4 regions of the Streptomyces sp. NPDC029139 genome follow, and region 2 is predicted to be linked to each of the others. Evidence: riboswitches for the same ligand, from Rfam matches in the RefSeq annotation. Region 2 holds a riboswitch; each other region holds the start of a gene.

Region 1 (4,981 bases), on a different contig from region 2:
TTCATGGCCGCGTTCACGGCCGTGATGGACGATGCCCATGGCGGCGGCGGACTCATGTGGGACTTCGGGAAAACGCTAGTCAAGCAGGCGGTGGCGCAGCGGTGACGGCGGAGCTCTTTTGCCTCTGAGGCAACAAACTTGCCTCAGAGGAAAGATCCTGGCGAAATGGGTGCATGGAGATCCTCCCCGCTGCCGATGCTCCCGACGCGCCGGGCGACGTGCCGGGCGACGTGCCGGACGTCGCGCCCCGACTGCGCGCGCTGCGCCGTCGCCGCGGGCTGACCCTGGAGGCCGCCGCCCAGCGGGCCGGTCTCTCCCCGGCGCACCTCTCCCGGCTCGAGACGGGCCGTCGGCAGCCCTCGCTCCCCATGTTGCTCGCCCTGGCCCGTATCTACGGTACGACGGTCTCCGAGCTTCTCGGCGAGGCTCCGCCCGAGCGGGATCCGATCGTGCGGGCGGGCCGGTCCGAGCCCGTCGAGGCCGACGGCTGGACCTACCGCCAGGCGGGCGGCCCCGGGCGCGCCCTGCAGGCGCTCCGGGTCCACGTGCCGTACGCCACCCGGTCCGACATCGTGCGCGTCCATCCCGGGGAGGAGTGGCTCCACGTCCTGGAAGGACGGGTGCGCCTCGCGCTCGGCGACGCCGTGCATGTGCTCGACCCGGGGGACAGCGCGCACTTCGACTCGCTCACCCCGCACCGCATCGGGGCCGCCGGCCGCGGCGGGGCCGAGCTCCTCTTCGTCCACACGCTGATGCAGAGCCCCGCCGCCGAGCTGTGCCTCGGCGACGGAGCCCCGCATCCGCGCTGAGCCCTCCGAAAGGGGCCGTTATGTCCGAGAAGTCCGCACCGATCACCGGTGAGGAGCGCGACGGGGGCAAGTTCCCCAAGGGGCTCGTGCTCCGGCTCTTCGCGTACCTGGTGGCGGGGCACCTCTTCGCCGGGTTCCTGTACCTGCTGTTCCTGCTGGGCGGGCAGAACCAGTAGCGGACGGGGCGCGGTCACGCCTCGCTGACGAGCCGCTCGCGCAGGCGCTCCCGGGTCTCGGGGCTGAGCTTCAGGCCGTCCGAGAGGTAGTTCTCGACCGTGCCCCAGGTCTGCTCCATCGTCTCCAGCGCCGCCCGCAGGTACTCCACGCGCGCGTCGAAGAGCGGGCTGAGCAGCTCCATCACCTCGGGCGACATCGCGTCCGCGGAGGTGGAGCTGCGGCGCACCTTGTAGCGGCGGTGCGGATCGTTCGACTTCACGTAGTCGGCCTCGACGGCCTCGCGCTCGACGCCCACCGCGAGCAGCGAGATGGCGATGGACAGGCCCGCCCGGTCCTTGCCGGCCGCGCAGTGCATCAGCGCGGGGACGCTGTCCTCGGCCATCGCGTGCAGGACGCGGCTGTGTTCCGCCGTGCGCTCGACAATCATCTTCCGGTACGAATCGGACATGCGGTCCGCCGCCTTGCCGTCGCCGAGGGCGGCGCGGAGCTGGTCCAGATCGCCGCTGCTGACGAGCTTCCAGAACTCCTTGCCGTCGGCCGGGTCGTTGAGCGGTATGTTCACATTTCGTACACCCGGGAGCTCGACGTCCATGCCCTCGACCTTCCTGTCGGCCAGGTTGCGGAAGTCGAAGATCGTGTGCAGCCCGAGGGTGGAGAGGAAGGCGGCGTCCTCCTCGGTGGCGTGCGCGAGGTGGCCGCTGCGGAAGAGGCGTCCGAACCGCACCGATCGGCCGTCCACGGTCGGCAGGCCGCCCACGTCCCGGAAGTTGCGGACCCCGGCCAGCTCGGGTTCGGTCGACGGGACCTGCGGCAGCTGCTGCGTCACGAGTGCTCCTGAAGGTTGGCGGATCGATTCGGTTCCTGGGGCAATCATCCCGGCTGAGGTCGGCTCCGCACACCCCCGGGCAGGGGAATGGGTGTTCTGTCCGAATTGACTCCTTCGGTATAACGCGCCCTGATTGCAGGGGAGATGGGATCCGGCGCGTGAGCAGCGTCATAAAGGTCACGGAACGTGCCTGATCATTGCGGCCAATCCCCTTACCGGAAAAGGTGATCGGGGTTCCGACATCCACGGAGGGTGACCGGAATTCCGGGCGAATTGCGGGGCCGTGAATGCGAAAGAAAAACGGTGGCTTGTTCGTGCCGACCCCGCTCGTCTACGGTCACCGTCAATCCGGTCGGACCGCCGAATCCTGCCACCGTCCGGAATCCGCACCCACCCACGTATGGCAGGAGCGGGGGACCCAGGTAAGTACGCCGAACCGGTCGATCCGGACGGCTCGGGGTGAAGCCGCGTGAGAAGCGGCCGGACATCTCCAGTCCGAACCCGACAGCTCACCTCGCAGGCGACGGAGAGGAATTCGCCATGCCCGCGAAGGGTAAGCATCGCCGTCCCAAGGTCAACCCGATCACGCGCGGATTCGTCGCCGCCGGCACCGGTGGCGCCGTCGTCGCCCTGCCGCTCCTCGGTGCGACCGGAGCCCACGCCGCCGACAAGGGCGCCCCGGCCGTGACGCCCGAGCAGGCCGTCGCCGCCGTCGCCGCGGCTCCGGCCGCCGCCCCGGCGGCTCCCGCCGCCAAGCCGAAGACGTACTCCGTCGTCCCCGGCGACTACCTGTCGAAGATCGCGGCCGAGCACCACCTGGCCGGCGGCTGGAAGAAGCTCTACCAGGACAACCGGCAGATCATCGGCGAGAACCCCTCGCTGATCCTCCCCGGCATGAAGCTCACCCTCGGCGCCAAGTCGACGGCCAAGGCGCCCGCGCCCAAGGCCGCTCCGAAGGCCGCCCCCAAGGCCAAGCCCAAGGCCGCTCCGAAGGCCGCTCCCAAGGCGGAGAAGTCCTCCTCCGCCGCGGCCGAGTCGCGCAGCTCGCGCTCCACCGAGCGCAGCGCGGCGGCGCCCGCCCAGGCCGCCCCGGCGCAGGCCGCGTCCTCCGGCTGGGTCGCGCCGGTCTCCGGCGGTGTCTCCACGCCGTACCGTGCCTCCGGCTCCATGTGGTCCTCCGGCTACCACACCGGTGTCGACTTCATGGCCTCCTCCGGCACCTCGGTGAAGGCCGTCGGCCCCGGCACCGTCCACTCCGCCGGCTGGAGCGGCTCGTACGGCAACGAGGTCGTCATCCAGCACGCGGACGGCACGTACTCCCAGTACGCGCACCTCTCCTCGCTCTCCGTCTCGGCGGGCCAGAGCGTCGGCGGTGGCGACCAGATCGGCCTCTCCGGCTCGACCGGCAACTCCAGCGGTCCGCACCTGCACTTCGAGATGCGCACCGGTCCGAGCTACGGCTCCGACATCGACCCGCTGGCCTACCTGCGCCAGCACGGCGTCGGCGTCTGATCCACGCACGTCAGAGAGGCCCGGCACGCGCGTGCCGGGCCTCGGCGTATTCCGGCTTGGCGGAATCTTGACCGGTGGCATATCTCACCTGCCGTCAACCCCTCCTTACGGTCGCGTAGGTCACACGCGTAAGGGAAAGATGTGCTCCCGTGGCAGACGATTCGAGATCAAGAGACATGGGCGTGTTCGGGTCGTACGCGGCGATCGGTGACAGCTTCACCGAGGGCGTCGGTGACCCCGGGCCCGACGGGAAGTTCGTCGGCTGGGCGGATCGCTTCGCGGTCCTGCTCGCCGACCAGCTGCCGGAGCACGACGCATTCCGTTACGCCAATCTGGCCGTACGCGGCCGCCTCCTCGACCAGATCGTGGAGGAGCAGGTCCCGAGGGCGAAGGAACTCGCCCCGGACCTGGTGAGCTTCTGCGCGGGGGGCAACGACATCATCCGCCCGGGCAGTGACCCCGACGACGTGGCCGAGCGCTTCGAGCGCGCCGTCGCCGAGCTGACCTCCGCCGTCGGCACGGTCATGGTGACGACCGGCTTCGACACCCGGGACGTGCCCGTGCTGCGCCATCTGCGCGGCAAGATCGCCACCTACACGGCCCATGTCCGGGCCATCGCGGACCGCTACGGCTGCCCGGTCCTGGATCTGTGGTCGCTCAAGTCCGTGCAGGACAGGCGGGCTTGGGACGGCGACCGGCTGCACCTGTCGCCCGAGGGGCACACCCGGGTCGCGCTGCGCGCCGCCCAGGTCCTCGGCCTTCCGGTGCCGGCCGACCCGGACCAGCCCTGGCCGCCGCTGCCGCCCCGGGGCACCCTGGAGGTGCGCCGGGACGACATCTACTGGGCCAGGGAGTACCTCGTACCGTGGATCGGCCGCCGGCTGCGCGGAGAGAGCTCCGGCGACCACGTGGCGGCGAAGCGCCCCGACCTCATGCCTCTCTGACCACGAAGGGAAGCCCCTCGGGGAGCCGTGCGGGGATCCGGTCGGGGATGCGCTCCAGGACGCCGCCGGCGAACACGTCGTACAACGGCAGCGTCTCCAGGTGCACGTAGCCGATGTGGCAGTCGCAGACGGCGAGGGGGCAGGCGCGCGGGCGCAGGGCGGCGCGGTACGAACCGTCGTAGAGGCGGCCCAGCTCGGCCTTGACGAAGTGGCAGCGGCGAACCGTGCCGTCGCCGTCCACCGAGATCACCGACTCGCCGGTGCGGCAGGGCAGCCCGCCCGAGCGGTGCGGCCGGCGGCTGTAGGGGAAGAGGGGGTCGAGGGCCGTCCAGCCCTCGGCCTCCTCGTCGGTGTACGTGTGCCCCTCGGCCGCGTTCACCCAGAGGTAGACCTGGGGCGGGAGGTCCGCCCGCAGCCGCCGGGCGTCCTCCCGGTGCTCCGGCAGGCCGACGATCCCCACACTGAACCGGGTGCCGCGATCCACCAGTTCACGGCACTTGCCGAGGAAGCGGTCGTACGGAGTCTGCCCCGGGTGGTAGGTGCACCAGAGGGCGAGGGACGCAGGGTCGGCCTCGGCCAGCCAGTCGGTGCGGCAGCTCAGATTGGTCTGGATCGCCACCCGCTCGATGTGCGGGAGATGTGACAGTTCGACGAGGGCGCGCCGGTACCAGGACCGGACCAGGCCCTCGCCCCACGGGGTGAACAGGATCCTC
Region 2 (4,981 bases):
GCATCGGGTACGCGAGCGCCACCACCAGCGAGCAGACGACCAGGGCGAGGAACGCCGCCCGGCCGGTGAGCCGGGAGCGGCGGGCCTGACGGCGGGTCTGGGAGCGGTAGACGCGGGCGGCGGTCTGCTCGCCGAGCAGCTTGATCCTGGTCGCGGTCGAGAACCGGTCCCGGGCCATGTGCGCGCCTCCCCTTTACGTACGAACGTCCCCGCACACGGTACGGGACCGCGTGCGGGGACGTATGTACGACGGGGCTGTCAGCCCTTGAAGCGCGGGAAGGCGCTACGGCCGGCGTAGACCGCGGCGTCGTCGAGGATCTCCTCGATGCGCAGCAGCTGGTTGTACTTGGCGACGCGCTCGGAGCGGGCCGGGGCGCCGGTCTTGATCTGGCCGCAGTTGGTGGCGACGGCCAGGTCGGCGATGGTGACGTCCTCGGTCTCGCCGGAGCGGTGGGACATCATGCACTTGAAGCCGTTGCGCTGGGCCATCTCGACGGCGTCCAGGGTCTCGGTCAGCGAACCGATCTGGTTGACCTTCACCAGGAGGGCGTTGGCGGTGCCCTCCTCGATGCCGCGGGCCAGGCGCTCCGGGTTGGTGACGAACAGGTCGTCACCGACCAGCTGCACCTTGGCGCCGAGCTTGTCGGTGATGGCCTTCCAGCCGGCCCAGTCGTCCTCGAACAGCGGGTCCTCGATGGAGACGAGCGGGTACGCGTCGACGAGCTCGGCGTAGTAGTCCGTCATCTCGGCGGCCGAGCGGGACTTGCCCTCGAACTCGTACGAGCCGTCCTTGTAGAACTCGGACGCGGCGACGTCGAGCGCCAGCGCGATGTCCTTGCCCGGGACGTAGCCGGCCTGCTTGATGGCCTCGAGGATGAGGTCGAGCGCCTCGCGGTTGGAGCCGAGGTTCGGGGCGAAGCCGCCCTCGTCGCCGAGACCGGTGGACAGGCCCTTGGTCTTCAGGACGGACTTGAGGGTGTGGTAGACCTCGGTGCCCCAGCGCAGGGCCTCGGAGAAGGACTCCGCGCCGATCGGCGCGATCATGAACTCCTGGATGTCCACGTTGGAGTCGGCGTGCGAGCCGCCGTTCAGGATGTTCATCATCGGAACGGGCAGCAGGTGCGCGTTCGGACCGCCCAGGTAGCGGAAGAGCGGGAGGTCGGAGGCCTCGGAGGCGGCGTGCGCGACGGCGAGGGAGACGCCGAGGATGGCGTTGGCGCCGAGCGAGGCCTTGTTGTCGGTGGCGTCCAGGTCGAACATGGCCTGGTCGATCAGGCGCTGCTCGGTGGCGTCGTAGCCGACGAGCTCCGGGCCGATCTGCTCGATGACGGCGAGGACGGCCTTCTCGACACCCTTGCCCATGTAGCGGCTCTTGTCTCCGTCACGGAGCTCAATGGCCTCGAACGCTCCGGTGGAGGCACCGGACGGAACAGCAGCACGACCGGTGCTGCCGTCGTCGAGGCCGACCTCGACCTCGACCGTGGGGTTGCCTCGGGAGTCCAGGATTTCCCGGGCTACGACGACGTCGATGGACGGCACGAGCATCTCCTTCTGGGATGTGACGCTAGATGTGACGAACACTTGTGCAGGGTCGCTTCGGCCTTGCGACAAGAGCCTAACCGGCTCGGGGGCTCCGGTCGGCCGTGCGCCCGCCCGCTGGGACGAAAAAGGACCCAAGGGCACGCATCCCCGGACGAACGACCCCGAAGCTACCCTCCGGTAGCGCGGAATCGCCGGAGCGCGTGGCCCTGCGGAGCGCCGGACCGGCCCGGGAGGCGCACGACCGGAAGGGGCACCTCGCGAGGCGCACTACCGGGAGGGGCACCCTCGGGAGGCGCACCGCCGGGAGGCTTCCCCCGCGAGGCGCACCCTCCGAACGCGCGGAACCCCGGTCCGGCGCGCACGGGGGAGGGCGCGCCGGACCGGGGTGGTCACCGCGGGAGGGTCGGAGGGGCCGCGTGAGCCGCCGGACTCACGCGAGCCGCCGGGCTCACTTCAGGTGAAGCTGCTGGCCCGGGTAGATCAGGTCGGCGTCGTCGACGACGTCCTTGTTGAGCTCGAAGAGCTTCTCCCAGCCGCCCTTGACGTCGTGCGCGGCGGCGATCTTGCTCAGGGTGTCGCCGGTGACGACCTTGTACTCGCCGTCACCCTTCTCGACCTTCTTGCCGGTCGGGGTGGTGACGGTCTTCTTGGACTCGGCCTTCGGCGCGCTCTTCGGCGCGGTCCGCTGCTCGCTGCGGGTCGTCGGCTGCTCGGCCTGACGCTCCTGCTGCTGCGGGGCGCTCTGCTGCGGCGCCTGCTCGGGGGAGGCGCTGGACAGGCCCACGCCACAGCTCGGCCAGGCACCCTTGCCCTGGCCCGCGAGGACCTTCTCGGCGACGGCGATCTGCTGCGACTTCGAGGCCTGGTCGGCGGAGGAGGCGTACGCGGTGCCACCGTAGGCGGCCCAGGTGGAGGCGGAGAACTGAAGGCCGCCGTAGTAGCCGTTGCCGGTGTTGATGGACCAGTTGCCGCCGGACTCGCACTGGGCGACGGTGTCCCACTCGGAGACGGTGGCGGCCGAGGCGGAGCCGGCGGTCATCAGCGGGGCGGCGACGGCGACACCGGCGACACCGGCGAGGGCGACGGCGCGGGTGGCCTTGGAGGGACGACGGTGTTTGCCCTTGGCGGAAAACAGCATGGAGATTCTCCTCACCGACGCCTACGAGGTGAGCTGTCGGGTTCGGGCCATGTGAGTTGCCCGGCCGCGCGACCTTGCGCGCGGCTTCACCCCAAGCCGTTCCGTCGGCCGTCTGTCTCAACGGCCGGGGACGGCACTTACCTTGGGTCCCCCGCTCCTGCCTTCGGCGCATGACGCGACGACTGTTCCCATCGGCCGACGGCAGGATTCGGCGTATCGGTCGACGGGGCCCGCGGTGGCGAGCGATGACGACCGTAGACACAGACCCCTCGGAAGTTCAAAGACGTCCATTGGGGAAATATCGCCCGTAAGCACTCCAGGACGAAGGGTGTTTACGCAGGTGAGAGGTGACGGAAGCAAAGTTTGCGGACGCTACATGCCAGTTGAGACAAAGAGACCCATGTCTCACTGGAGCAGAACCGGACAAACGGCTTCTAACTAACCCTTCGACCCGGGCAGACCGATCGTCAGATCGAGGCTCTGGCCAGGGAGGATGAGGTCCGGATCGGCGCCCACCGTCGAACGGTTGGCGTCGTAGAGGGCACCCCAGCCGCCGGGGAGTTCGTTCTCCTGAGCAATGCCGGTGAGACTGTCACCCGGCTTGACGGTGTATTCGCCCGAAGTGTCCTTCGAGTCCGTGACGTCCGCGGAGTTCCCGGAGTCCGTGGAGCCCGAACCGTCCGCAAGGTCCGTATTGTTCAGATCTGCGCCCGGCGTCGCACCGGCCGACGACGCGTCGGTCGGTGCGTCGGTCGGCGAGGTGCCGGGCGAGGCGTGGCGACCTGTTTCGCCAGACTTGCCCGGATTGACCGTCTCCTCCGGGGCCGCGTCACCGCGGTGCTTGCCCGTACCGGGCGCCACCGGCGCGGTGGGGGCGACGGACGCGCCGGGGGCCTCCGTGAGGGCGTCCGGGGCCGGCGTCGCGGGCGCGGTGGTCGCCGGGGCGTCAGGGGCGGGAGTGACGCTCTCGAGGGCGTCGGGAGCGGCCGGGAGGCCCGCGGTCCGGTTCGACTCCGCGACCGGACCCGTCGGCTCCGGCGGCGTGAGCGCCGAGCCCGGGTCGACACCGGGCGCGACGCCGTCGTTCGTCAGTCCGGCGATGGGGGCGCAGGTGGCCCACTGCGTGGAGCCCGCGGCGAGCGCCTTCTCGGCCACCGCGATCTGCTGGGCGCGGCTGGCGAGATCGGCACTGGTCGCGTACGCCAGGCCGCCGTACGCCTCCCAGGTCTCCTGCGTGAACTGCAGTCCACCGTAGAGGCCGTTGCCGAAGTGGGCGCTCCACAGGCCACCCGACTCGCACTCGGCGACCCGGTCCCATGTGGCGGCGTCGGCGGCGGAGGCCGAGCCCGCGGCGAGCAGCGGCAGAGCGAGGGCCGATCCCGTCACGCCGGCGGCGACGACGATGGCGGGGGCCTGGCGGGGTCTGCGGTGTCGACCGTTCCCGGAGCGCATGCGGAATGCCTTTCGCGTGACTGCTGAGGTGACGGTGAACGTAGCGGCATTCGAACGTCAGTCACAAGTCGATGCAGCGGAGATCACGTAAAAGTCACATTCTTGACGGCCCGTCAGCTCGCAAGTCGGTCGAACCGCACCGGAAGGGTGCGCAATCCACGCATGATGAGACCGCCGCGCCACCGCAGATCGGCCGGATCCACGGCAAGTCGCAGCTCCGGCAGGCGGGTCAGCAGCGTCGAGAGCGCGATCTGGCCCTCCAGCCGGGCGAGCGGGGCGCCGATGCAGTAGTGGATGCCGTGCCCGTACCCGAGGTGCTGGTTGTCGCGCCGGGACAGGTCCAGGGTGTCCGGCTCCTCGAAGCGCGCCGGGTCGCGGTCGGCGGCGGCGAGCACGACGAGGACCGGGTCGCCCGCCGGGATCTCCTGCCCGCCGATCGTCAACGGCTCCATGGCGTACCGCCAGGTCGCCAGTTCCACCGGCCCGTCGTAGCGCAGCAGCTCCTCGACGCCGGTCTCCAGCAGGCCCCGCTCCCCCGCCGCGAGGGAGGTCTCCAGCCGCGCGCGCTCCCGCGGGTTGCGCAGCAGGGCGTACACCCCGTTGCCGATGAGGTTGACGGTGGTCTCGAACCCGGCGAAGAGCAGGATGAAGGCCATGGCGGCGGCCTCGTTCTCGGTGAGGTGCTCGCCGTGGTCCGAGGCCTTGATGAGCCCCGAGATCAGGTCGTCGCCCGGGTCGAGCCGCTTGCGGTGGATCAGCTCCGCGAGATACCCGCGCATCTTCTTGACCGACCGTGCCACCCCGCCGCGCGGCCCTCCGCCGTGGCGGATCATCATCCCGGCCCAGTCC
Region 3 (4,981 bases), on a different contig from region 2:
ACGTTGCACCGAGCGCGCCTCGGCCCGCTGCTCGCGGGCGCGCTGCACGGCCAGGGAGCGGTCGGTGGGTTCCAGGTCGAGGTGCAGCCGGACGGAGCCGTCCTCGAAGCTGCGCTTCTGTGTGTATCCCGCGTCCGTGAACACCTTGATCATCTTGGTGTTGGCCGGCAGCACCTCCGCCGCGAACCGCCTGATGTCCCGCTCCCGCGCCACCGCCGCGATGTGTTCGAGCAGCGCGGAGGCCACGCCCCGCCCCTGGTGCGCGTCCTGGACGAGGAAGGCGACCTCGGCCTCGTCGGCGGGCGCGGCGGCGGGCCGCCCCCGTTCGTCGATGCGGTCGTACCGGACGGTGGCGATGAACTCCCCGCCGACGGTCGCCGCGAGCCCGACCCTGTCCACGAAGTCGTGGTGGGTGAAGCGGTGCACGTCCTTGGCGGAGAGCCGCGGGTAGGGCGCGAAGAAGCGGTAGTACTTCGACTCGTCCGAGACCTGCTCGTAGAAGCTGACCAGCCGGTCGGCGTCGTCGACGGTGATGGGCCTGATGCGCGCCGTGCCGCCGTCGCGGAGGACCACATCCGCCTCCCAGTGGGCGGGGTAGGCGTGTTCCGGATGCTCCGGTCGTTCCGACGCGCTCTGCATGGGGCAAGCGTACGACCGGGGTCCGACAGTGGCACCGGTCGCGCGGCGACCGGGCGCCGTGCAAGGTAGGGAAGACCCGCCGGGCCCCGCCGCAGGCGCCGGAGGTCGACCACGAGCACCCCGCGACCCGTGAGAGACTGGTCTAGACAACCCGCTTGAGACTTGAAGGGCAACACCATGGCTGAGCGCCGCGTCAACGTCGGCTGGGCCGAGGGCCTGCACGCCCGCCCCGCCTCCATCTTCGTCCGTGCCGCCACGGCCTCCGGCGTCCCCGTGACGATCGCCAAGGCCGAGGGCAACCCGGTGAACGCCGCGTCGATGCTCGCGGTGCTCGGTCTGGGCGCGCAGGGCGGCGAGGAGATCGTGCTCGCGTCGGACGCCGAGGGCGCCGAGGCCGCTCTGGACCGTCTGGCGAAGCTGGTTGCCGAGGGGCTCGACGAGCTGCCCGAGACCGTCTGACCGAATTCCGATGGAGCCGCGCACGCCGAAATGACGGCGGGGCGCGGCTCCATTGTTCTGCGGTGCGGACACGACACGTCTTTTCCGCTCGAATTCGGGGCAGCACAAAGAAAGCCCGTCGAATTCGCATTCTTTGTATACGGCCCGCGTGTTAATTCCGGACGTTCGCGGTGTGTACGACGTGTTGCGAAGCCCTCACACGCCCGCGCTCGACCCGCTTCAACCGGTGCTGCGCCAGCGAGCGCTCCGCGTGCGCCGCGGTCAGGGCGCGGGCCCGTTCGGCGTCGCCGCGCGCGACCGCGTCCACGATCGCGCCGTGCTCGGCCCACGCCTCGACGGGCTGGACCGCCGGCTCGACCGCGTACATCCAGGCGATCTTGTGCCGGAGCTGGGTGAGCAACGCCGTGAGCGCCGGGCTGCCGGAGGCCTGCGCCAGCGTCTCGTGGAACCAGCCGCCGAGCGAGCGCAGATCCTCGCCCTGGCCGCGCCTGGCCCGCTCCTGCCCCAGCCTGACCAGGCCCCGCAGCACCTTGAGGTGGGCTTCCGTGCGGCGCTGGGCGGCGCGTGCGGCGCCCAGCGGCTCAAGCAGCGCCCGTACGTCCAGCAGGTCCGCCGCCTCCTGCTCGGTGGGCTCGGCGACATGGGCGCCCGCGTGGCGGCGGCTGATCACGAAGCCCTCGGACTCCAGGGTGCGCAGGGCCTCGCGAACCGGGACGCGGGAGACTCCGTAGCGGCGGGCCAGCTGCTCCTCGGTCAGCCGGCTGCCGCACGCGAAGACACCGGAGACGATGTCGTCCCGGATCGCCGTGCATACCGAGTGCGCGGGAATGCGCATGTTCGACCTCCGCTTTGATCCGCGCGAAACCGGTTCGTCGGCGACTCTATTGCAGCAGAGCAGTATTTCCGACGGGTCTCCGGGAAGCATGGATATCTTTTGGCCAGCAAAAAGCCCCGGCTCTGTACGAGCCGGGGCTTTTCTGACGTGCTGTGGGCCTGCGGTCAGACGTTCACGCCGCGGGCGCGCAGATAGGCGACCGGGTTGATGTCGGAGCCGTACTCGGCGCTGGTGCGGGCCTCGAAGTGCAGGTGCGGGCCGGTCGAGTTGCCGGTCGAGCCGGAGAGACCGATCTGCTGGCCCGGGGTGACGGACTGGCCGACCGAGACACTGATGGCCGACAGGTGACCGTACTGGGTGTACGTGCCGTCGTTCATCCGGATGACGATGTTGTTGCCGTACGCGCCGCCCCAGCCGGCCTCGACGACGGTGCCGGAGCCGACGGAGACGACCCGACTGCCGGAGGCGGCACGGAAGTCGACGCCGGAGTGGCTGCCGGAGGACCAGAGCGAGCCGCCGGCCTGGTAGCCGGTGGTCACGTACGAGCCGGCCACGGGGAGGGTGAAGGAGTTCAGACGCTTGCGCTCGGCCTCGCGGGCGGCGCGCTCCTTGGCCTCGCGGATCTCCTTGGCGCGGGCCTCGGCCTTGCGCTTCGCCTCGGCCTTCGCGCGGGCGGCGGCCTCGGCGCGCTCCTGGGCCTCGACGGCCTCGCGCTCCTGGGCGGCGGCCTGGGCGTCGATCGTGTCCGCGAGGGTGTCGACGGCGACGATCTGGGTCAGGCCGGTGTCCTCGGGGGACGGAGTGTCCGCGTCGACGGCGAGTGCCGGGGAGGCGAGGGTTCCGATGACGCCGGTGGTGGCGAGGGTCGCGATGCCGGCGATGCCCGCGCTGCGGCGCGCCAGACGGCTCGGACCACGATGCTTCCCGGTGGCACGGGTGAACGCCATGTAGTGGCTGATCCTTTCCTTCCTTCTCGCCTACCGGGTTAGCTGACGGGTTCGGAGCAGGAAGGTCTCCTACGGGCCCCTCCGCACGGATGCGAAGGCGTCCGATTCACCCCAGGGACTTCGTGGGTCCCCGGCTCCCCAGGCTCGCGCCTGACGGGGACTCGGCGATGACTGTCCGATGCCGCGGGCGCGGCGGGTGCAACTGGCGAACAGCCGGACCGACGCTAAGCGGACCTTCTTTCAATCAGCAAACAGACACGGCTGTTTGTAAGACATGCCACAGGGCATAAAGCCACCCTCTTCCGCAATACGGACATAGGGAAGGACCCCGACGTACCGTGACGTCGGGGTCCTCCAGGGGGCTCGGTCGGGCCTCGGTCAGCCGGTGACGACGGTCACTTCACCGATGCCGAGGGCGCGCACGGGCTCCTCGATCTGCGCCGCGTCGCCGACGAGCACGGTGACCAGACGGTTCACCGGGAAGGCGTTGACGACGGCGGCCGTCGCCTCCACCGTGCCGGTCTCGGCGAGGCGGGCGTACAACTGCGCCTGGAAATCGTCCGGAAGGTGCTGCTCGACCTGGTCGGCGAGCGTTCCGGCGACGGAGGCGGCCGTCTCGTACTTCAGCGGCGCCACGCCCACGAGGTTCTGCACGGCCACATCGCGCTCGGCGTCCGTCAGACCCTCCGCGGCGAGGGTGCGCAGCACCTTCCACAGGTCGTCAAGTGCCGGGCCGGTGTTGGGGGTGTCGACCGAACCGCTGATGGCGAGCATCGAGGCGCCGTTGCCGCGGCCGTCGGAGCGCAGCACCTGGCCGAACGCCCGCACCCCGTACGTGTAGCCCTTCTCCTCCCGCAGGACGCGGTCCAGGCGGGAGGTGAGGGTGCCGCCGAGGCAGTACGTGCCGAGGACCTGGGCCGGCCAGACGCGGTCGTGCCGGTCGGCGCCCACGCGCCCGATGAGCAGCTGGGTCTGGACGGCGCCCGGGCGGTCCACGATCACCACGCGGCCGGTGTCGTCGGCCGTGATCGGCGGAACGGGACGCGGCTCGGCGGTGTTGCCCGTCCACGCGCCCAGCGTCTCGGCGAGGACCTTGTCCAGATCCACGTCGGTCAGGTCGCCGACGACCACGGCGGTGGCCGTGGCGGGCCGGACGTACGCCTCGAAGAAGGCACGCACGGCCGCGGCGTCGATCGCCGCCACCGTCTCCTCGGTGCCCTGGCGCGGCCGCGACATGCGGGAGTCGGCCGGGAACAGCTCCTTGGAGAGCTGCTTGGCCGCCCGGCGCGCGGGGTTGGCCGTCTCGTGCGGGATCTCGTCGAGCCGGTTGCGCACCAGGCGCTCGATCTCGGTGTCGAGGAAGGCCGGCGCGATCAGCGCCTCGGAGAGCAGCCCGAGCGCCTTGGGCAGCCGGGAGACGGGGACCTCCAGGGAGACCCGTACGCCGGGGTGGTCGGCGTGCGCGTCGAGCGTGGCGCCGCAGCGCTCCAGCTCGGCCGCGAACTCCTCCGCGGTGTGCTTGTCCGTGCCTTCGGAGAGGGCGCGGGCCATGATCGTGGCCACGCCGTCCAGGCCCTCGGGCTCGGCGTCCAGCGGCGCGTCGAGGAAGACCTCGACGGCCACGACCTGCTGGCCGGGCCGGTGGCAGTGCAGCACCGTCAGGCCGTTGTCCAGCGCTCCGCGGTCCGGGGCCGGGAAGGCCCAGGGCTTCGCGGTGCCCGGCTCCGGCTGCGGGTGGAACGTCATGCTCGTCAAAGACGCGGCAGCGTCGGTCACTGGTCCGCTCCCTCTTCCTCGTCGCTGTCGCTCTGTTCGGTACCGATCGGCTCGTAGACGAGCACCGCGCGGTTGTCCGGGCGCAGCCGGGCCTTGGCGACCGCCTGCACCTCCTCCGCGGTGACGTCCAGGACCCGGTGGACGGCGGTGAGAGCGAGCTGCGGGTCACCGAACAGGACCGCGAAGCGGCACAGTTCGTCGGCGCGGCCCGCGACCGTGCCGAGCCGGTCCAGCCACTCGCGCTCCAACTGGGCCTGGGCGCGCTCCATCTCCTCGGGCGTCGGCCCCTCGGCGGCGAAGCGGGCCAGCTCCTCGTCGACGGCGG
Region 4 (4,981 bases), on a different contig from region 2:
GTCATGGGCCGACGATACTGCCGGGCGCGCCGCCCCCGCCTCACACGTTCGGATCAGCCGCCCGGCCGGCCCGAGGGTCTCCAGCACCACGACCAGCGCGCGTCCTCGGCCTCTTTCCGGTGCCGCACCCGTCCGGTGCGTGAGATCCCGTTCCGCCCCCTCCGAACGCCCGGATATCCCCGGCCGATCGGCCCCCGCGCCGGGAAATGCCCCTTCAGCGTCGTGATCTTCGACCGTAGATTTTCATGCATGACGACAACCGCGCAGGTCAACGCCGTACTTCGTACCCCGCCCGCCACCCCGTCCGCCGCGGCCGCCTACTTCTCGGCCGGACTCGCCTTCCACGCCGACGTCTCCGATGTCGCGAGCGCCCTCGCCGCCGACGGCGACCCCGGCTTCGTGGTCCTCGACTCGCGTTCCACCGCGTCCTGGGACCAGGGCCACGTCCCCGGCGCGATCCACCTGCCGACCGCGCTCATCGCCGAGCAGGCCGAGCAGCTGCTCGACAGGTCCGTGCCCGTGGTCACGTACTGCTGGGGCCCCGGCTGCAACGGCGCCACGCGCGCCGCGCTCGCCCTGGCCCTGCTGGGATACCAGGTGAAGGAGATGCTCGGCGGCTTCGAGTACTGGGTGCGCGAGGGCTTCCCGTACGAGACCTGGGAAGGCCCCGCGCGGAAGGAGGCGGACCCGCTGACGGCCCCCGTCGATGCCGAGGACTGCGGGTGCTGAGCCGGCCGTGAGCCCGGTGCCGGGAAAACCGATTAGGGGATCGGCGGCCCATGCCGTAAGGTCATATTCACCGACGCGGGGTGGAGCAGCTCGGTAGCTCGCTGGGCTCATAACCCAGAGGTCGCAGGTTCAAATCCTGTCCCCGCTACTCAGTAGCAACGAAGGCCCGGATCCAGTCACTGGATCCGGGCCTTCGTCGTACCGCCCGCCCCCCGGTGCCGTGGCCGCATTGCCGGAAAAACTCCGCTTGACCTTTACGCGACGTCAAGATTTAGCGTTTTCCCCATGGAGTGGTCGATCCAGGAGATCGCCAAGAAGGCGGGCACCACCAGCCGCACCCTCCGGCACTACGGAGAGCGCGGACTGCTGGAGCCCAGCCGGATCGGCGCCAACGGTTACCGGTACTACGACCAGGCGGCGCTCGTGCGGCTGCAGCGCATTCTGCTGCTGCGCGAGCTCGGGCTCTCCCTGCCCGCCATCGCCGAGGTCCTGAAAGGACAGCGGGACACATCCGCCGCCCTGCACACCCATCTCCTCCTGCTGGAGCAGGAGCGGGAGCGGATCGGCCGGCAGATCGAGGCCGTGCGGACCACTCTCCACAAGACGGAGAACGGAGAGGAACTCATGGCGGAAGAAGTGTTCGACGGATTCGATCACACGCGGTACGAGGAGGAGGTCACCGCTCGCTGGGGCCGCGAGGCGTACGAGCGGGGCGACCGCTGGTGGCGCTCGCTCGGCGCCGAGCAGAAGCAGGCCTTCAAGGACGAGCAGGCCGGCATCGCCCGCGACTTCGGACAGGCGGCACGCGACGGCCTCGCCGCCGACAGCGAGGAGGTCCAGGCGATCGCGCGGCGCCACGTCGCGTGGCTGTCGACCACGACCACGCCGTCGAAGGAGTACGTGATCGGCCTGGGCCGGATGTACGTGGACGACCCGCGCTTCGGCAAGCACTACGACGAGCACGGCGAGGGTTCCGCCCTCCTCGTCCGGGACGCGCTGAAGGTGTACGCGGAGCGGAACATGTAGGTGCGTCCCGACGCCCGGGCTCGTACGGCCCGTACGGCCCGTACGAAGCCGAACGAAGGCCGGGCGGCGCGCGGGTCACCCACTCGGCCGAGCGGGGGTCGCCGCGCGGCGCGGCTCCCGCCACCCTGGGAAGGGCGCGGTACCGTCCGTCGCCGTGTACGGACCGGGCAGGAGAGCACAGGTGGGGCAGGGGCAGGGGCAGCTGGAGGTCGGTGGCCAGGGGAACGGGCGTGCCCGGCGGCGCGGCGAGAGGGCCCGCCGGTTCATCCGCGCCCTTCCCCCGCTCATCATCCTCGGTGGCGTCGCCTTCGACCTCTCCACCCCGCCCGCGTACACGGCGGCCCCGATGTTCTCGGCCGCGCCGCTGATCGCCGCCCCGTTCTTCTCGATGCTGACGACGCTGCTCACCGGCATCGCCGCGATCCTCGCCAGTGTCGGGCTGCACCTCTACAACGGCACCGCGTCCGATGTCCCGTCCCTCACCGAGACGTTCACCGTCGTCACCGTGGCCGCTCTCGCCCTGCTCGTGAACCGGGTGGTCCGGCGCAGCGGCGAGCGGCTCGCCTCCGCCCGCGTGATCGCGGAGACCGCCCAGAAGGCGGTCCTTCCGACACCGGCCGAGCGGATCGGCGGACTGCAGGTGGCGGCACGTTATGAGGCCGCTCAGGCGGACGCGTTCATCGGCGGCGACCTGTTCGCCGTGCAGGACACGCCGCACGGGGTACGGCTCGTGGTCGGTGACGTACGGGGGAAGGGGCTCGACGCGGTCGAGGCCGTCGCCGTCGTCATCGGCGCCTTCCGGGAGGCGGCGGAGCAGGAGGCGTCGCTGGAGGGCGTCGCGCAGCGACTGGAGCGGGCTCTGGCCCGTGAGGGGACCCGCCGTGACGGCCTGGACGCCTTCGAGGGGTTCACCACCGCCGTCCTGGCCGAGATCCCGCGCGGGGACGGCCTCGTACGGGTGGTGAACCGTGGTCATCCCGAGCCGCTGCTGCTGTACGCGGACGGGGGCGTGACCTTGCTGGAGCCGACCGAACCGGCGCTGCCGCTGGGCATGGGCGAGTTGGCCGCCTGGCCGGACCGGGCCGACGAGTCCGCGTACCCGCCGGGCGCGACGCTGCTCCTCTACACCGACGGGCTCTCCGAGGCGCGCAACGCCTCCGGGGATTTCTACGATCCCGCCGAGCGGCTCTCCGGGCGGATCTTCCCGGGGCCCGAGGAACTCCTGGACGCGCTCGTCGACGACGTCCGCCGGTACACGGGCGGGGGCGCGACGGACGACATGGCGCTGCTCGCGGTGAGCCGTCCGGCGGTGGGGCAGCCGGAGCGGCGGCGCACGATGCCGGTGGTGCCGTGACCATGCGTAGTGGTGGCGTACCGCTCCGATAACAATTGATGTGACGTCAGTTTGCCGGAGTTCGACGGGTGTTCGCTGATGCGGGAGCAAAACGGTCGGTACCGGCTCAATCCTCTGAACGATCACCCGGAACAGCTTGGAATCCGGCCCTCGTGTCTATTAACGTTCGATAACGCAGCGCGGTCGTTCCAGCCGTCGCAAGAGACGGCACCGCGCGCACGCGCCGAATCCTGAAAAGGAACCGGGGAACCACCACTTGGGGTGAATCGGGCACTTTCGCACCTGTGCGACCGTGCCGGTAGGAGACCTTCCTGCTCCGAACCCGTCAGCTAACCCGGTAGGCGGTAAGGAAGGAAAGGAGTGCGCCTCCGTGGCGTCCAACACCCCTGCCCCCGAAGACACTTTTGACGGGTTCCAAGCGTTCGGCGCGCCGGGTACCGCCGGTTCCGACGACGACGCGGCGACCTGGGGGGAGTGGAACCCCACCGAGGAGTCACTCCGTCAGCAGTCCCGCTCCGGTGGCCGCCACCGGGTCGTGAAGCAGCGATCGGGCTTCGCCCGCTCGTCCACGGTCCTCGGCGTCGGTGTCATCGCGGCGGTCGGCGCGGGTGGCATGGCCACCGCCCAGGACAAGCCCGCGGTCTCCATATCCCTTCCCGACCTGAACCTCCCGGACGCCTCCGAACTGCCGGGCGTCGGCGAGCTCCTCTCCGACGGGGACGCGCAGGAGACGGGGTCCGGGACGAACAACCCGCAGCCGCTCACCGCCTCCCTCAGCGTCGCGGCCGACGCGAACGACGCGGCCACGAAGACCGACGCCGGTTCCGCGTCCGCGGCCACCGCCGATGCCGGCGAGGCGCTGCGCGCCCGCATCCTCCAGCAGGCCGAGCAGCAGCAGGCGTCGGCCGACGCCGCGGCGAAGGCCGAGGCGGAGAGGCTGGCGGTCGAGAAGGCCGCGGCCGAGGCGGCGGTGAAGGCCGATGCCGCGGAGAAGGCGGCGGCCGAGGCGAAGCGGAAGGCCGAGGAGGAAGCGGCGGCCAAGGCCGAGGCGGAGCGCCTGGCCAAGCTCGCCGCGAGCTACGCCCTGCCGACCTCCTCGTACACCCTCACCTCCACGTACGGCCAGTCCGGCTCCATGTGGTCCTCCGGCTACCACACCGGCCTCGACTTCGCGGCGCCCACCGGCACCCCGGTCAAGGCGGTGCACGGCGGCACCATCACGTCGGCGGGCTGGTCCGGCTCCTACGGCTACCGGATCGTCCTGGAGCTGGAGGACGGTTCGGAGGTCTGGTACGCGCACCTGTCCTCGATGACGGTGAACGTGGGCCAGTCCGTGGGCACCGGCGAGACGATCGGTCGCGTCGGCGCGACCGGCAACGTGACCGGCCCGCACCTGCACCTGGAGGTCCACACCGCGGGTGGCGACGGCATCGACCCGGCGGCCTGGCTGCGGGACAAGGGCCTGTCGGTCTGAGTCGCTGACGGTCTGACGACGCCCCGGGACGCTTCGCGCTCCGGGGCGTTCCGCGTTCTGGGGCGTTCCGCGTTCCGGGCGGTCGGGCCGCCTGGCGTGCGTCTCAACTGCGGTACGGGTTGTAGCCGCCGTAGTCCAGGTACTGCGGCGGAGCCCAGACCCGGCCGGTCGCCCGCGCCGCGTACGTCAGCGCCGGCGAGGCGACCGCCTTGCGCTGCCAGAGGTGGTGGAGCAGCTCCTGCTCTCGGGCCGTGAAGTCCGGGCCCGCGGCGCCGCGCTCGGCGCGGTGGCGCAGAAAGGCGAGGGTCGTCGCGAAGGCCTCGTACTCCCCGACCGCGGTGGCCGCCGGCGGGCCGTACGTCCGGCGGGCGAAGTCGCGGGCGAGGGAACGGGCTCGC

The links. A riboswitch is a leader RNA that binds a small molecule or an ion and turns the genes downstream of it on or off. The one in region 2 is predicted to bind cyclic di-AMP.
Region 1: it holds a riboswitch for cyclic di-AMP, as region 2 does, so the genes downstream of both, ACZ4VW_RS21635 (M23 family metallopeptidase) here and ACZ4VW_RS18820 (transglycosylase family protein) in region 2, are expected to answer to the same signal.
Region 3: it holds a riboswitch for cyclic di-AMP, as region 2 does, so the genes downstream of both, ACZ4VW_RS26695 (M23 family metallopeptidase) here and ACZ4VW_RS18820 (transglycosylase family protein) in region 2, are expected to answer to the same signal.
Region 4: it holds a riboswitch for cyclic di-AMP, as region 2 does, so the genes downstream of both, ACZ4VW_RS11050 (M23 family metallopeptidase) here and ACZ4VW_RS18820 (transglycosylase family protein) in region 2, are expected to answer to the same signal.

Annotation. Positions count from the first base shown of each region.
Region 1 is NZ_JBVHWN010000009.1:248,352-253,332, reverse strand. It holds gene ACZ4VW_RS21655 (aspartate aminotransferase family protein) at 1-105, shown strand, start outside; gene ACZ4VW_RS21650 (XRE family transcriptional regulator) at 174-809, shown strand; gene ACZ4VW_RS21645 (DUF6126 family protein) at 830-985, shown strand; gene ACZ4VW_RS21640 (tyrosine-protein phosphatase) at 1,000-1,812, opposite strand; cyclic di-AMP (ydaO/yuaA leader) riboswitch at 2,194-2,348, shown strand; gene ACZ4VW_RS21635 (M23 family metallopeptidase) at 2,353-3,324, shown strand; gene ACZ4VW_RS21630 (SGNH/GDSL hydrolase family protein) at 3,474-4,268, shown strand; gene ACZ4VW_RS21625 (STM4011 family radical SAM protein) at 4,255-4,981, opposite strand, start outside.
Region 2 is NZ_JBVHWN010000007.1:266,716-271,696, reverse strand. It holds gene ACZ4VW_RS18830 (FtsB family cell division protein) at 1-178, opposite strand, end outside; gene eno (phosphopyruvate hydratase) at 259-1,539, opposite strand; gene ACZ4VW_RS18820 (transglycosylase family protein) at 1,991-2,680, opposite strand; cyclic di-AMP (ydaO/yuaA leader) riboswitch at 2,684-2,859, opposite strand; gene ACZ4VW_RS18815 (transglycosylase family protein) at 3,119-4,132, opposite strand; gene ACZ4VW_RS18810 (cytochrome P450 family protein) at 4,246-4,981, opposite strand, start outside.
Region 3 is NZ_JBVHWN010000014.1:93,343-98,323, forward strand. It holds gene ACZ4VW_RS26680 (GNAT family N-acetyltransferase) at 1-639, opposite strand, end outside; gene ACZ4VW_RS26685 (HPr family phosphocarrier protein) at 817-1,098, shown strand; gene ACZ4VW_RS26690 (GntR family transcriptional regulator) at 1,250-1,933, opposite strand; gene ACZ4VW_RS26695 (M23 family metallopeptidase) at 2,098-2,880, opposite strand; cyclic di-AMP (ydaO/yuaA leader) riboswitch at 2,894-3,057, opposite strand; gene ACZ4VW_RS26700 (M16 family metallopeptidase) at 3,259-4,626, opposite strand; gene ACZ4VW_RS26705 (M16 family metallopeptidase) at 4,653-4,981, opposite strand, start outside.
Region 4 is NZ_JBVHWN010000004.1:16,571-21,551, reverse strand. It holds gene ACZ4VW_RS11075 (class I SAM-dependent methyltransferase) at 1-5, opposite strand, end outside; gene ACZ4VW_RS11070 (rhodanese-like domain-containing protein) at 250-729, shown strand; tRNA gene ACZ4VW_RS11065 (tRNA-Met) at 804-877, shown strand; gene ACZ4VW_RS11060 (MerR family transcriptional regulator) at 1,015-1,755, shown strand; gene ACZ4VW_RS11055 (PP2C family protein-serine/threonine phosphatase) at 1,937-3,109, shown strand; cyclic di-AMP (ydaO/yuaA leader) riboswitch at 3,321-3,468, shown strand; gene ACZ4VW_RS11050 (M23 family metallopeptidase) at 3,480-4,583, shown strand; gene ACZ4VW_RS11045 (PrsW family intramembrane metalloprotease) at 4,687-4,981, opposite strand, start outside.